DNA from 2 places in the Paenibacillus sp. BAC0078 genome. Region 2 is predicted to be linked to the other one. Evidence: predicted binding sites of a transcription regulator. Region 2 holds the regulator's gene; the other holds the start of a gene.
The links. The regulator NrdR, encoded in region 2, represses ribonucleotide reductase genes. The targets are predictions, from matches to a motif close to AACACNATATATNGTGTT.
Positions count from the first base shown of each region.

Region 1 (7,981 bases), 260 kb from region 2:
AACTGTCAGCTCCGAGGGCTGAATGTGAACATTCTCGGGCAGGCGGGGCGTCAGCTCCCGTGAGGCCAGCCTGGCTTCAAAGTCAGGGACAATCAGGCCGGTGGTGAGTGAGACACCGATATAATGCAGCTCCTCACGCTTCAGATCGCAGGTCATCTCCACCTTGTAGCAGACGCCGAGCCACGGCTCGTAGGCTGCCGAGAACAAGGTCAGCCGCTGCCTGCGCCCCGGGTCCTCGAAGAGCTGCAGGCATTTGCCCTCCTCCCGGGCTGCAGCCCAGATTTGCCGCAGCCGCTTGCTGCCATAAATGACATCCTCGCGCCTGATCATGCCCGGACCGATCCGCGGCAGCGCCGGAACGTTCCCGAAGTAACGGGCGAGGATGCTGTCCTGCGGATCAGTCGCACCCCCTGGCGGAGCCGCACCCCCTGGCGGAGCCGCGCCTGCTGGCGGCGCGCCGCCAGTCACACTGCCGCCAGGCACACCGCCGGCGGCCAGGCTGTCGTACTTCTCCGGCTCGAAGACGAACGTGAACGACAGCGTCTCAGGCTCTACGCCTGTACGCTCCACGAACCCCCAATAATAGGGCCGTTCGGTGAGCATCCGGTCAGCGCCCGGCGAGAGCTTCACCGTCACATGCAGCGGCGACGCTTCGATAATCGAGCATTCCGTCGCCTCCAGATAATCCATGACCTGCTTGCGTATCTCCTGCACAGATAGGCTCATAGCGCAGCTCCGCCCTCCTTCTGAATGCTGTGGGTCAGCTCGCTGAGCGATTCGCCGATGTGGTCCAGCCCGCTGCGCAGCTCCTCGTCACTTCGGGCTTCGAGCATGATTTTGTACAGGCTTTTCTCCAGAGACTCCTTCTTCTCGAAACGCTCCAGAATCACATCCAGCCCGCCGATGACCATCTCGAACATGTTGATCTTCTCATGCAGCAGGTGGAGGATATGCTCTTCAATCGTGCCTTCCGTCGAGAGGTTGTAGATCACCACATCGTTTTCCTGGCCCAGACGGTGCACCCGGCCAATCCGCTGCTCGACCCGCATCGGGTTCCAGGGCAGATCGAAATTGATCATATGGTGGCAGAACTGCAGGTTGATTCCCTCGCCGCCCGCTTCGGTTGCAATCATCACCTGGGCGCGTCCCCGGAAGAGGTCCATCATCCAATCCTTTTTACCCCGGTTCATCCCGCCGGAATAGGTGACGGACTGCAGTCCGTGCTCACGGAAATACTGCAGCAGGTATTCCTGAGTGGCCCGGTATTCGGTAAAAACGATCACCTTTTCGTTCATTTCACGAATCAGCTCCATCGTTTTTGCAGCTTTGGTATTTGTCTTGACCGTGCGGATGCTCTGCAGCAGGCCCATCATCTTGTCACGCTTCGGAGAATCTTCGGGAAGCTTCTTAATAAGGTTGACCAGGGTCACGAATACGGCATCCCGGCTACTGCAGACCTCGCGCTGAAGCGTAACCAGGGAAAGCATGCTGCTGAGATTGCCGCCCGCTTCCTCATATTGGTCTTTGACAAAGGCGGTAACGCCGTCATATAATACTTTCTCCTCGGGTGAGAGCGTGAGCGGAATATTGCGCACCTTGCGCTTCGTGAAGCTGACCGGACCTTCGCCGCGCCGGTTGCGGATCATAACCTTAGATAGCTCATCCCGGAGCTGGACCTCGTTCTTCGGCTGGCGTTTGTCAACCACGAAATTGGCGGCAAAATCCCCCTGATTCCCGAGCTGGCCCGGCTTCAGCAGCGTGATCAGATTGAACAGCTCGCCGAGGTCGTTCTGCACGGGAGTAGCGGTGAGCAGCAGGCAGTATTTTTTGCGGAGCTGCTGAACGAATTGGTAGTTGGTCGATTTCTTGTTCTTAAGCTTATGGGCCTCGTCGATAATCAGCATGTCATACTCATTGCTTAGCAGAGTTTCCTTATGCGGATCACGTTTGGCAGTATCCATGGAGGCGACCACAATGTCGTTGTCCCAGGAATACGCTTTTTTTTGTGCAACGGCGGAAATGCCGAACTTGGTATTTAGCTCCCGCACCCATTGCAGCACAAGGGAGGCAGGAACTAGGATCAGCACCTTGGTCACCAGCCCGCGCACCAGATATTCCTTGAGCACCAGCCCGGCTTCGATGGTTTTGCCAAGGCCGACCTCGTCGGCCAGAATGGCGCGGCCCGACATTTGGAACAGCACCTTATGTGCGGTATCAAGCTGGTGGGGGAGCGGGGATAACCCGGACAGATGCTTCATGCACTGCAGCTCATCAAAGCTGGTGACCAGAGCAGAGGCTTCGCCTTGAACGGCCAGCCGGGATAAACGCCAGTCTCCCCAAGGTCCCCCCTTGTCCAGCCTTGACTCTAAGTCATGCAGCCAGTTTCGTTCAAAAGACAGAGGAACAGGCAGCAGCGGGGCAGTAGGGATGCCTTCCTGCGGCAAGGAATTGCGGAATAATTGCGTCATGTAGCAGTCTCCTCCGGCGCTTGTTTCATATCGAAATACGTAGGAGTAGTATGCTCGTAAAAGAGAGAATTCATAACCTGCTATTTTCGGCCCCATGCTGTAAAATAACGAGCAAGAGGGAGTAAATGTGCCATCTTTTGCCGATATTTCGCCGAGATGCAGCATTTTTCGAAAAAGACCTTCCACACAATATGTGGTATAGTTGAAAAGCTGACTGACACAATATATTGTTACAAATGCTTGAAAACTTTGATTATACCGGGCATTTTCCGGTTGTTTTTTATTGACATTGAATACTTCAAGCGTACAAGGCAGCCAGCCTGTATTTCTTGAAAAGGAATTACATATCACAATACCGGGAGGTTTTTCTATTGAGTACAGAGGAACGCAAACAGCGTCTTGAAGGATTGAGCGAGAAAATATTTCTGGACCGCTACGCCTGGAAGGATGCCGACAGCAACAATGCGAAGGTTGGCGATGTGGTGCTTGTGCTGACGAAGGACGATCCTAAGTTTCCTACCAAGGAAGTAGGGGAGATCGTTGCACGCAGCGGCCGTACGGTTACGGTGAAGACACGCAGCGGAGAGCTTGTAGAATCGGATGTAGAAAAGCTGACGCTTAACATAGAGAAGACACCGGAGGAAATGTGGGACCGTCTCGCTTCCGCTATGGCTTCGGTAGAGAAAACACCTGAGCTTCAGGAAGAATGGACAGGCAAATTCCGTTCGATTCTCGATGACTGGAAGCTCGTTCCGGGCGGACGGATCGCCGCAGGCGCCGGGGCGAGTGAAGAACTGACCCTGTTCAACTGCTATGTCGTGCCTTCGCCAAAAGACAGCCGGGGCGGCATCATGCAAACCCTCTCGGAAATGACTGAGATCATGGCCCGCGGCGGCGGTGTCGGGATCAACCTGTCCTCGCTGCGTCCGCGCCGTGCCATCGTCAGAGGCGTCAACGGCTCGTCCAGCGGTTCTGTATCCTGGGGCGGACTGTTCAGCTACACCACCGGACTGATTGAGCAGGGCGGAAGCCGCCGTGGTGCGCTAATGCTGATGATCAATGACTGGCATCCCGATGTCGTCGATTTCATCACCGTGAAGCAGACGATGGGCCAGGTAACGAACGCCAACCTGTCGGTATGCGTAAGCAATTCTTTTATGAAGGCTGTGAAGGAGGATCTGGACTGGGAGCTGGTATTCCCGGATACCACAGACCCTGATTACGATACAGTGTGGGACGGAGACCTGGATAAATGGAAGGCGGCTGGCCGCGCAGTTATTCCGTACCGGACAGTCAAAGCCCGCGATGTCTGGCATACAATTATTGAATCGGCCTGGAAATCGGCTGAGCCGGGCGTTGTGTTCATGGAATACTACAATCAAATGTCCAATAGCTGGTACTTCAATCCGATCATCTGCACGAATCCATGCGGTGAGCAGGGGCTGCCGGGCTGGGGCGTGTGTAACCTGTCTGCCATCAACCTCTCCAAATTCTACGATGCAGAGAATCATGATGTGGATTGGGCCGATCTTGCCACAACCACCCGTTATTCCGTGCGGTTCCTGGACAATGTTATCGACAAGACACCTTACCACTTCCCGGAAAATGAAGCCAATCAGCGCAAGGAGCGCCGCGTAGGTCTCGGGACAATGGGCCTGGCCGAGCTGATGATCAAGCTGAACATCCGTTATGGCAGCCCGGAATCGCTGGAGTTCCTGGACAAGCTGTACGGCTTCATGGCCCGCGAAGCATATCTGGCTTCCTCTGAAATTGCCGGGGAGAAGGGCTCCTTCCAGGCGTTTGACACCGAGAAATACCTGCTGAGCGGATTCATGAAAAATATCGCCGAAACCTACCCTGAGGTGGGCGAATCTATCCGCAAGCACGGCATGCGCAACGTTACCGTTATTACCCAGGCGCCTACAGGCAGCACGGGTACAATGGTCGGCACATCGACCGGCATCGAGCCTTATTTTGCCTTCAAATATTTCCGTCAGAGCCGTCTTGGCTACGATGAGCAGTTCGTGCCGATTGCCCAGGAATGGCTGGAGGCCCATCCGGGTCAAGAGCTTCCCGAGTATTTCGTTACTTCAATGGATCTGTCCGCCAAGGATCATATTCGTGTGCAGGCTGCGATCCAGCGCTGGGTGGACAGCTCAATTTCCAAGACCGCGAACTGCCCGTCCGACTTCACCGTCGAAGAGACGGCAGAGCTGTACGAAATGGCCTTCGATCTGGGCTGCAAAGGCGTAACGATTTACCGTGACGGCAGCCGCGATGTACAGGTGCTCGAAACGTCGAAGAAGGAAGACAAGAAAGACGCTGCAGCAGCGGAAGCCGCAGCTCCGGTTGCTGAGCCTGCTGCTCCTGCTGTAACAGCAAGCGCGACAGCTCCTGCACCGCAAGCCATTGCCGCAGGCAGTGCAGACAAACAATACAAAAAACGCCCGCAGGTGCTGCGCGGCGCTACCTATAAGATCAATACACCATTCGGCATGGCGTATATCACCATCAATGATCTTGACGGCATTCCGGCCGAGATCTTCCTGAATGTCGGCAAGGCCGGCTCCGACGTCTTCGCTATGGCGGAAGCACTGGGCCGTGTCTGCTCGCTGTTCCTCCGCTACGGTGACCACGGCGAGAAGGTTGAGCTGCTGATCAAGCATCTCAAGGGCATCGGCGGCTCCGGCGCCATCGGCTTCGGCGCGAACCGCGTCGAGTCCATCGCCGACGCGGTGGCGAAGGCCCTCGAAACCCATGTGCAGAACAATGCACATGACGACCATGTGGCCGCTCCAATCGCGGCCACCCTGGAACTGGATTTGGGTGAGGCGCTGAGCGCCGAGCTGAAATCCAGCATCTCTGGCGCAGCGTCCACCGGCGACAGCCACGGCGGCCATGACGCTCACAGTCACGCCACCGCCTCCCGCGACCTCTGCCCATCCTGCGGCAGCGCCTCGCTGGTCAACATCGAAGGCTGCAAGACCTGCAGCAATTGCGGGTATAGCCGGTGCGGGTAAATAGTGATGGGAATGAATCAGTATAGTTGAGTGTGAGGGATCAAAGAAGCTGCAAAAATGACCACAAGTGATGATAATAGTGGCTCACAGAATGTGCTAATTTTAAAACTATTCATTTATTTGCATTAATATTCATTTAAGAATTAATATGCAAAATATTGTATGTATATTAGTTGTTTGTTGTGCCTGATCTATTTTTTGTTTTTTCGTTACCCCCAAATAAGAATTTGGATTGTCACAGCCTGAGCCTTTAATGGTTCAGGCTGCTTTTTTATTTTAAGACAATAGAGAAAATAAAGTATTTGACTGAAACATAAAGTATTAAGACTAAGGAAATAAAGTTGTAGACTGAAGCGGCTCCGAAATGGATAACTGCGTTTGAAAACCATCGCTGAACGTCGCTCCAATCCGATCGGTTTGAAGCCTTGTCCTGCCGCACTTGACCTGGCTTCTGACCCTTTCTTTTGCTCTTGTTCTTGTTTTAAATGTCTGCTCTTTCGGAATGGCTTATCATTTCAAACTTCTTGCTTTTTTTGAACGACTTCGGCAAAGAAGGAAAATCAGGTCAATGGGACCTATGGCCACTTTGCCGCAGCTCTTGGCAGCTTAGTGGCCATCGTTCGCTTGGTCCGTCCTTCTGAACGAGCCGGGGGATCCCAAATGTATCTTTTTATGAAGGACTAGAAAATAGTGGATATAGTATATTAATGATGATCAACTTTTAGTGGCTCTCCAGTTCTTTTATTCGTATTTCTAAGCTATTGTACTCGGCGTTTGAAGGAACATTGAGCTTATGAAGTTCCCGTTGGAGCCACACGTCCACGGCTTCTTTAAATGCCTGCTTCTGATTCTCTTGTTCATCTTTAGCCATGATCTGATGCTCATGTCCAATGTGTTTTCTTTGCTAACCGATAGGTCAACTCCTCCTCTTTGAAAAGTAATAAATCAGCAGGTTTCAACCTATTTAATAGTATTGCTTAACTTGATGAATGTGTCATATCAATGAAATATTGCAGATTTACTTATAAAATGTTTAAAAAAAGTTAATCCTTATAGAGTTTATGATTGATGCATGAATCTTTGCATGAAAGTAGCCTTAGGTTCTAACTAATGTGTCCGTACGAAAGGAATTTTATACCCATGGAGGGGTTGGGATGATGTATAAAGAAATATATGACCTTCACATGCAATTACTCTTGATCTATGAAAAAAATCGTAACTCCTCAAGTCCATATGAAAGAGAAATCAATTATTACAAGCGACAGTTCTACATTGCACAAGATATGGTTCAGAGAATTTTTGTGTTGAATCAGTTAATCATCCTTCATGAGAAGAGCAGAGCAGAACAGATAAAATGGTGTTCAAAAGAGTATTTTAATTGAAGTATGGCAGGGGATAATGAAAAGTAGAGTGTCACGAGAATTTGGTACGAAGATCATACGTGTAGATAAGAGAGATTTCGAGAAATTACTGAAAAAAAGAATATCGATCTTTGGAAGATAAAAACGTGGAAATCTCAGGTTCTAATTTTACTGAATTTGCACAAATGTACTTTATGCATAAATACTGCATAACTACAAATGTGTTTTTTTTCGCCCGAATCAGCCGAACCTATCATGAAATTATGAAGCGTAACCGGAAAATATAAGAATATAAACATCAAAGAAAGCGTTGACATCTTTAATAGAGTATTCATATAATAGGTTTGAAATCGATTTCATTTGCAACCTTATTCGCTTCAACTGGTTTATAAGGTTTTGAGAGTGGGAGGAATGAACAGGGGGGAATCTGTTTTTTTATATCGAAATGAAATCGATTTCAAGAAAATGAGAGTCCAATGGAGTCATGCTACATTGGATGACTTAGGCACTCAAACTTTTTATACGGTTGAGAGAGGGAGGAATGAAAAAATAATTCTGTTTTTTTTTAAAATGAAATCGATTTCAAATAAAGAGAGTCGAAAGGAGTATGTATGCAGTCCATAAGCAAATCGGTAAAGCGCAAGCGGGGGCATAACAAATATTTCGCGGCGGTCATGGCACTGGTCTTGCTGTTCCCGGTAGTATTCGGGGGAATAGCACGAGATACCGCTTACGCGCAGGAGACACCACCGCAGACACCGCCGCAGACGCAGACAGACAGCAAGTGGTATCAGAACTTTGAGCAGGCCGGGGAGGGGAAGACCTATGGGGTTTCTGCCGTCGGTACCTCATCAACAGCGTCGGTTACAGACCGGACACCGGGAGGCGGAAGTCGGGGAAGTGTGCGCCTGATCCAGACGAACGACAATAATCCCAGCGGCGGAGCCTGGAACACCGATATTTACGGATTCACGGTAACGCCGCAGAAGGACACAGTTACAGAAGGGACCTATTATGATGCTTCTGACTATAGCTATCTAAATTTTTACGTTCTAGACACCGATGTTCATAATCCGAATGTTGTCATCCGGGATGCAGACGGGAAAGAATGGAATGCCAATACAGACCAAAC
Region 1 covers NZ_JBTLRW010000002.1:496,629-504,609, forward strand. Annotated here, with positions in the region: gene ACX1DY_RS05770 (YqhG family protein) at 1-726, opposite strand, end outside; gene ACX1DY_RS05775 (DEAD/DEAH box helicase) at 723-2,468, opposite strand; gene ACX1DY_RS05780 (adenosylcobalamin-dependent ribonucleoside-diphosphate reductase) at 2,840-5,488, shown strand; gene ACX1DY_RS05785 (hypothetical protein) at 6,210-6,359, opposite strand; gene ACX1DY_RS05790 (S-layer homology domain-containing protein) at 7,461-7,981, shown strand, end outside.
Region 1: ACX1DY_RS05780 (adenosylcobalamin-dependent ribonucleoside-diphosphate reductase) is a predicted target of NrdR. The motif match lies at 2,685-2,702, and genes of this name have one in related genera.

Region 2 (7,981 bases):
ACGGCGCTGAAGCTGCTGCATCAGTTCGGGTCGGTGGAAGGCGTGCTTGCCGGAACGGACGAGCTGAAGGGCAAGATGAAGGAGAAGCTGGAGGAGCATGCTGACAGCGCCGTTATGAGCAAGAAACTGGCGACAATCTACAGAGAGGTTCCGCTGGAGCACTCCTGGGAGGATATGGTGTTCACCGGGATTAAGAGTGACACCGCCGGACCTGCACTTGCCAAGCTGGAGTTCAAGTCCCTGCTGGAGCGTCTGTCGTTGAGCGCCTATGCGCCTGCGGCGAACGGGGAAGGTGGAGAAGGCGCCCAGGAGGCTGCGGCGCTGGATATTACCATTGTAGGCGAAGCGGAGCTTGAGGACCTGATTGCCGCGCTGCCCGGCATCTCTGCGCTGCATGTGGAATCGAGCGGCGAGAATCCGCATCGTGCGGAAGTGATCGGCATCGGCCTTTCTTCGCCGGAGCGGCACTATTTTGTACCATTTGAGCTGCTTAAGAGTCCTGCTGCGGCGAAGCTGCGGGATTGGCTTGGGGACGATAAGGCGCCGAAGAGCGGCTATGATCTGCACCGTGCAGATCTGGCGTTACACTGGCAGGGAATCGCTTTTGCGGGAGCCGCCAATGATGTGCAGCTCGCTGCCTATCTGCTGGACCCGACGGAAGCCAATCAGAATTTGAATGATCTAACCGCCAAATACGGATTGCCCCGTTTGTCTCCGGATGAAGAGGTGTTCGGCAAAGGCGCGAAATATAAAATACCGGAGCTTGACATTCTGGGTGAGCATGTCGCCCGCAAAAGCGCCACCGTACTCGGCATCGTACAGAAACAGCAGCAGGAATTGAACGATACGGCGATGACCGGCCTGTTCGTCGATCTGGAAATGCCGCTGTCGCGCATCCTGGCCGATATGGAGAAGCAGGGGATTGCCGTTAATAGAGAGGATCTCATTGATCTCGGCAAGGAATTTGAAGCGCAGATTTCCAAGCTGGTGTCGGATATTTATTCAGTTTGCGGCACCGAGTTCAACCTCAATTCGCCGAAGCAGCTTGGAGACATCCTGTTTGTGAAGCTGGGTCTGCCTGTAGTCAAGAAGACGAAGACAGGATACTCCACGGACGCCGAGGTGCTGGAGAAGCTGGCTCCTTACCATGATGCCGTAAGGCTGATTCTGCAATACCGCACGATTGCGAAGCTTCAATCGACCTACGTGGAAGGGCTGCTGAAGGAAATTTCTGCGGAGACCGGCAAGGTGCATACCTTTTACCGCCAGACGATTGCAGCAACCGGACGGCTGAGCAGCCAGTTTCCGAATCTGCAGAACATTCCGATCCGGCTGGAGGAAGGCCGCAAGATCCGCAAGGTATTTGTACCCTCTGAGCCGGGCTGGTCGATTCTGGCGGCGGATTACTCGCAGATTGAGCTGCGGGTGCTGGCGCATATCTCCGATGACGAGCGTCTGAAGGAAGCTTTTGTACATGATATGGATATTCATACGAAGACGGCGATGGATGTGTTTGGTGTTGCCGCCGACCAGGTGGACAGCAACATGCGCCGCTCCGCCAAAGCGGTTAACTTCGGCATAGTGTATGGCATCAGCGACTACGGCCTTTCCCAGAATCTGAATATTTCCCGTAAGGAAGCGGCCCATTTTATCGAACAGTATTTCGATGTATTCAAGGGTGTGCGCCGCTACATGGATGATATCGTAGTGGAAGCACGCAAGCAGGGTTATGTAACCACGCTGCTGGAACGCCGCCGCTACCTGCCGGAGATTAATGCGAAGAACTTTAATCTGCGATCTTTTGCCGAGCGTACAGCGATGAATACCCCGATTCAGGGAACAGCGGCGGATATCATCAAGCTGGCTATGGTTCAGATGGACAAGGCGCTTTATGAGCGCGGGCTGAAGAGCCGCATGCTGCTGCAGGTGCACGATGAGCTGGTGTTCGAGGTGCCGGAGGACGAGCTGGAGCTGATGAAGAAGCTGCTGCCTGAGGTTATGGAGGGTGCGCTGAAGCTGTCTGTGCCGCTGAAGGCAGAGGTAAGTTTTGGAAGTAACTGGTATGAAGCGAAATAGGCTCCCCGCAGGGAGTGCATATCCGGTATAATGGAGTAGAGGTGAGCCAAGATGCCGGAATTGCCGGAAGTAGAAACAGTCAAAAGAACACTTAATGCCTTAATTACAGGCAAGCAGATACAGAACGTTACCGTCCGGCTGCCGCGGATTATTCAGCGCCCGGACGATATTCAGGCTTTTGCCCATATGCTGGCAGGTCATACTGTGGTTAACGTTGAGCGAAGAGGGAAGTTTTTGCGTTTCGTGCTGGATGGTCTGGTGATGGTGTCCCATTTGCGGATGGAGGGCCGCTACGGTCTTTATCAGGGAAATGAGCCGCTGGACAAGCATACGCATGTTATTTTTCATTTTATCGACGGCACAGAGCTGCGTTACACGGATGTGCGCCAGTTCGGCACCATGCATTTGTTCCAGCCGGGTGAGGACCTGCTGCTTCCTCCGCTGAAGAAGCTTGGTGAGGAGCCGCTTGCGCCTTCGTTTACACCGGAACGGTTCAAGGAGATTGTCGCAGGCAAAAGCACCAAAATCAAACCGCTGCTGCTGAACCAGGAATATGTGGTCGGCATCGGCAATATTTATGTAGATGAGGCGCTGCACCGTGCCGGCATTCATCCGGAGACAGGAGCCAAAGCGCTCACAGACAGTCAATTGGATAAGTTGCACCATGCCATTGTGGCGACCTTGACGGAGGCGGTTAATGCCGGCGGTTCCTCGGTGAAATCGTACGTCAACGGCCAAGGGGAGAGCGGAAGCTATCAGCATCAACTGCTGATCTACGGACGTAAGGACCAGCCCTGCACAACCTGCGGCACATTGATTGAGAAGAGTGTTGTGGGTGGCAGAGGCACGCATTATTGTCCAAGCTGCCAGCCATCCGCTGCAAAAGTAAAGTAAGCGCTTATAGATCAAGCTTATGCTGGAGTTGTCCATGCTGCCGTAAAAGGCAGGCACTCACTGCCCGTCCCGCCCATATACTGTGTGAAGAATGCGATAAGCTCGAACGGAGCCTATGGCGGAGAAGTCCGCCGGGCTGCCGGTTCTTCACGGGAGGGATTACGGGTGGTGAGCCCATTTTTTTCACTGCTGCTGTTGGCATTTGCCTTGAGTTTGGACGGTTTTGGTGTTGGCATTACATATGGGCTGCGTAAAATGAAAATACCGCTGCTCTCTGTCCTGATTATTTCGCTTTGCTCGGGGATAGTAATTTGTGTCTCTATGCAGGTCGGCGTGCTGCTGGCCAAGGTTGTGTCTCCTAATGCCGCATCCAGTATTGGAGCGGTTATTCTCGTCTTGATGGGCTGCTGGTCCTTGTTCCAGATGCTGATGCAGAGGGAGAAGGAGCAAGGTGACGCTGCTGCCGGGCAGGAGTCTGAGCAGGGAGAAGAGACGGCGAGGCTGGAGACAGCCGCTTCCGGCTTTGGAACTTCGGTTCATGCCGCTGCGGACGAAGCTGAGCGTGAGCCGCGTAAAGCGGCAGTTTTCTCGCTCGAGCTGCGGCATCTGGGCGTAGTGATTCAAATTCTCCGTACTCCGTCTTCCGCCGATATGGACGCCTCCGGCAGCATTTCCTCCACGGAAGCTATGGTGCTCGGAATCGCATTGTCGCTGGATGCGTTCGGTGCAGGTCTGGGAGCGGCTCTGCTGGGCTTCAGTCCAATCTCCACCTCTCTGACGATTGCTCTTTTCAGCGGGACCTTTCTGGTGCTGGGGATGAAGACAGGGCTGAAGCTGTCAGGAAGCTTCTGGATGAAGCATGCTGCGGCACTGCCTGCGTTATTATTAATTGCAATGGGAATAATGAAGCTATTATGAGGTGAGTACATGATAATGGGCTTAACCGGAGGCATTGCCTCCGGAAAAAGCACCGTATCCGCGATGTTTGTGGATAAGGGAGCGCGGCTGGTGGATGCCGATGTAATCGCCAGAGAGATTATGCTTCCAGGGTCACCGGTGCTGGCCGCTGTAGTGCAGCAGTTTGGGGAAGAAATCCTGCTGCCTGATGGTACGCTCAACCGGGCCAGGCTTGGAGAGAGGGTCTTTCATGACCCTGAAGCCCGGCAGAAGCTGAACGATCTGACGCATCCGGCGATCCGCCGCGAAATCAAGAACCGTATGTATAGCTTAGAGCAGGAAGACGCACAGAAGTTAATTATTGTTGATATCCCGCTGCTGTATGAATCTCACCTGGATAACCTGTTTCAGGAGATTGCGGTGGTCTACATACCCCGCGAGATGCAGCTCACCCGCCTGATGGAACGCAACCAGCTAACGCTAGCGCAAGCTGAAGGCAGGCTGAAGGCTCAGATGGATATTGAGCTGAAGCGCAGCATGGCTACCTATGTCATCGACAACAGCCGTGATCCGGCCCATACAGGGCAGCAGGTTGCCGCATTGTGGGCCAGGCTGGGGTTATCATGAAATGGCTGCGTAAAAAAAGAGTGCTGCTCCTGCTGTTTATAGGCTTTACGGCCATCCTGTTCCTGAGTACGAACTGGATGTCCTGGTTTTATCCCATCTATTATAAAAATGAAATCCGCAAGCACAGCGTCACCTATGAGATTGACCCGTTCCTGGTAGCGGCGATTATCCGGGTGGAGACGAATTACAAAACCGGCCGCGAGTCCAAAAAAGGCGCAATTGGCCTTATGCAGTTGATGCCGGATACCGCCAAATGGGCGCTTGAAAAGGCCAAGCTTCCCGATGTGTCCATGGAGCGGCTGAAGGAAGAGCCCTCGGCTAACATTGAGCTGGGGACGTGGTATTTGTCTTTGCTGTCCCGTCAGTTTGACGGCAACCGTACTGCGGTCATCGCTGCTTACAACGCAGGCCCGGGCAAAGTGCAGCGCTGGCTGGATGAGGGAGCATGGGACGGTACGGAGGCGTCGGTGAAGGACATCCCGTTTGGCGAGACCCGCCATTATGTGCAGCGCGTAATTTATTATTACGAGCAGTACACGGAGATATATAACGAGTTCTAGGCCGCTTGGTGCTCTTTAATTACTAAAAAGAAGTATTAAGCGGCATGTAGCCGATTAATACTTCTTAGGCAAGCTTATAGGGACAGGTTATTTGAATTGACCTGCCAGAGATTGTTCAGCCAGAGTTACAAGACGTTTAGTGATGTAACCACCGATCGAACCGTTTTCGTAAGAAGTTTTATTGCCTTGGTATCCATCTGGGGAGAGCGTGATACCGAGCTCTTGGGCAACTTCGTATTTAAGTTGATCCAAGGCACCGCGTGCATTTGGAGCTACCAGGTTATTGGAGCTGCTTTGGGCCATTGCTGTTCACCTCCTATCGGTTGGTAACAGTATTATGTGCTGGACAGGGCAACTTCATAACATCAAATAAACGGTGTTTTATGGAAATCAGAAAATGGCATCAATATAACAAAAGGAAGTGATAAGCTTATGAAATGTCCTTACTGTGATCACACCAATACCAAAGTGCTTGATTCGCGTCCGGCCAACGAGAATAAGTCAATCCGCCGCAGGCGTGAATGCGAGCTGTGCAGCCGGCGCTTTACCACCTTTGAGATGATTGAAGAAACGCCGCTGATTGTGATCAAAAAAGACGGCAGCCGCGAGGAATTCAGCCGCGACAAAATCCTCCGCGGCCTGATCCGCGCCTGCGAGAAGCGCCCCGTTTCCGTCGAACGCCTGGAGTCCATTGTCTCTGAGGCAGAGAAATCCCTGCGCGGCATCGCTCTAGCCGAAGTGGAGAGCCGCCAGATCGGCGAGCTTGTTATGGAGCAGCTCTATCCTGTAGATGAAGTTGCTTACGTCCGCTTTGCCTCCGTCTATCGTCAGTTTAAGGACATCAACATGTTCATGAAGGAACTGAAGAGCCTGCTGTCCAAAAACGACGGGGAGCTCGAGGGATTGTAAGCCTTTCCGTACTGCGGTGATGCTTAGAGGGCTGAAATGCAACCGGGACTCAGCCGTCAATTAGGCCAATTTGAGCGGACGCGCACAACGAAACCGATATGACGATGCTGAGACCCTTTCCGGGGAGTAAACTTTTTTCACAAAAGTGTTGACATGTGGCGCGAAATTTTATACTATATAAAAGTCGCCTACGAAATAAATAAATGACGAAAGCGATACGGTTTTACAGCATAAATCAGTTTTGCTTACATAGTGTAGTTGTTAAGCGCACTATGGGGCCATAGCTCAGCTGGGAGAGCGCATCGCTGGCAGCGATGAGGTCAGGGGTTCGATCCCCCTTGGCTCCACCACAACATCATATGGACTCTTAGCTCAGTTGGTAGAGCAGTTGACTCTTAATCAATTGGTCCAGGGTTCGAGTCCCTGAGAGTCCATCACAAAAAAAGAAACGGCAGAGATGCTGTTTCTTTTTTTGTGATGGACTAGTTTTTTCTACAATCATTGCACATGTGGACTGCGGTGTGTAGTGGATATTATTCTGATTTACTTTAATGACGCTTGATGACGAGGTCCTTTTTAGCGGAGGCGCGCCAGTGACCGTGTTGTAGGCAAACATTACTTGTAAGCGTGTACAGACCGCCTTATGATAGATAGCTTGCAATCCATAAGGCGGTCTTTGTGCTGTCTTCAGATTGCTACGGGTTCGCTCTGAGATAGGCGTATAACAGTAGGATCGGCTTTGAAGGCGGGGCATCCGAGGCAAAGGTTTAGAGAAAGTAGTAGCATTGGCCGGGAATTAGCCCTTGCTCTTGCGCGTTACTGATCACGGTCAATAATTGCCTCATGGCCGTTACAGTACTGCGCATGCTTTCCTCGTCTGGTTTGAAATCTGCGAAAGCGCCTCCGAACATCAGTTAGGCTCAAAGATCATATTGACTTTCTAAAATGGAGTGGGTACAATGATACCTACCAGAAACACTGTTTCCGTAAATGCGAAGGACTTAACTTTCATAAGAATCGAAAATTACTTCTGAGCAATGGGTAACAGTGTTTCTGGATTACAACATAGTATCGAAAAGGGGAGCAGCACTATGACAAATAAGGGGAAATAGGCGCTCGTCACGGGAGCTTCTTCCGATATTGGAGAGCAATTGGCGAGACAACTGGCCAAACAAGGCAGCCATCTGGTACTCGTCGCCCGAAGCGGAAGAAGCCTCCGCCGGAAATAAAGACACACCAGAAAGAGTCGTAGAGGTTGCACTTCGCGCGTAGAAGAAAGGAAAGTGTATGTCGTTCCGGGTGTACAGAATTATCTAAAGGCGCAGTTATCGCGTTCATTACACGAAAGCAAAATCTTTGGCTTGTTGGAAGCATGCTTCGTCCGCGTGAAGGATACAGCAGCAGTAATAAGAATCTGGGTAATCAATCTGATCTTACAGGGAGGACAATACGATGAAAGCTATACAACTGACAAACGGCTTCGGCTTTGAGGAATTAACCATAACGGAACTCGACAAACCAACGCCAGGCCCTAAGGAGGTGCTGATCCGCATGAGGGCAGCTTCTCTCAATTATCGGGATCTAGTGGTCCTCGGCGGATTAATGCCGATCGAAGTCAATTTCCCCTTCATTCCATTATCAGACGGAGCGGGAGAAGTTGTAGCCATTGGCCCAGGAGTAACTAGGTTTCAGGTTGGACAACGAGTAGCAGGTAATTTTCAACAGGGCTTCATTGGCGGCAACCCAAGACCAGGGGTGTTAGAAGAAAGTCTGGGAGGTCCGTTGAATGGAGTAGCGGCCGAGTATGTCGTTCTACATGAAGACGGAGTCGTCCCTATTCCCGATCACCTCACTTATGAGGAGGCCTCCACCCTGCCGATCGCGGCATTAACCGCATGGAGCATGTTAATCGAATACGGTGGTTTGCAAGCAGGAGATACTGTGCTGCTGCAAGGAACAGGCGGTGTCTCCATCTTCGGGCTTCAATTCTCGCTTATGACCGGAGCACGAGTCATCAT
Region 2 covers NZ_JBTLRW010000002.1:240,839-248,819, forward strand. Annotated here, with positions in the region: gene polA (DNA polymerase I) at 1-2,076, shown strand, start outside; gene mutM (DNA-formamidopyrimidine glycosylase) at 2,128-2,970, shown strand; gene ACX1DY_RS04540 (manganese efflux pump) at 3,136-3,888, shown strand; gene coaE (dephospho-CoA kinase) at 3,898-4,494, shown strand; gene ACX1DY_RS04550 (lytic transglycosylase domain-containing protein) at 4,491-5,054, shown strand; gene ACX1DY_RS04555 (small, acid-soluble spore protein, alpha/beta type) at 5,142-5,357, opposite strand; gene nrdR (transcriptional regulator NrdR) at 5,487-5,963, shown strand; tRNA gene ACX1DY_RS04565 (tRNA-Ala) at 6,238-6,313, shown strand; tRNA gene ACX1DY_RS04570 (tRNA-Lys) at 6,325-6,397, shown strand; gene ACX1DY_RS04575 (hypothetical protein) at 7,115-7,192, shown strand; gene ACX1DY_RS04580 (zinc-dependent alcohol dehydrogenase family protein) at 7,416-7,981, shown strand, end outside.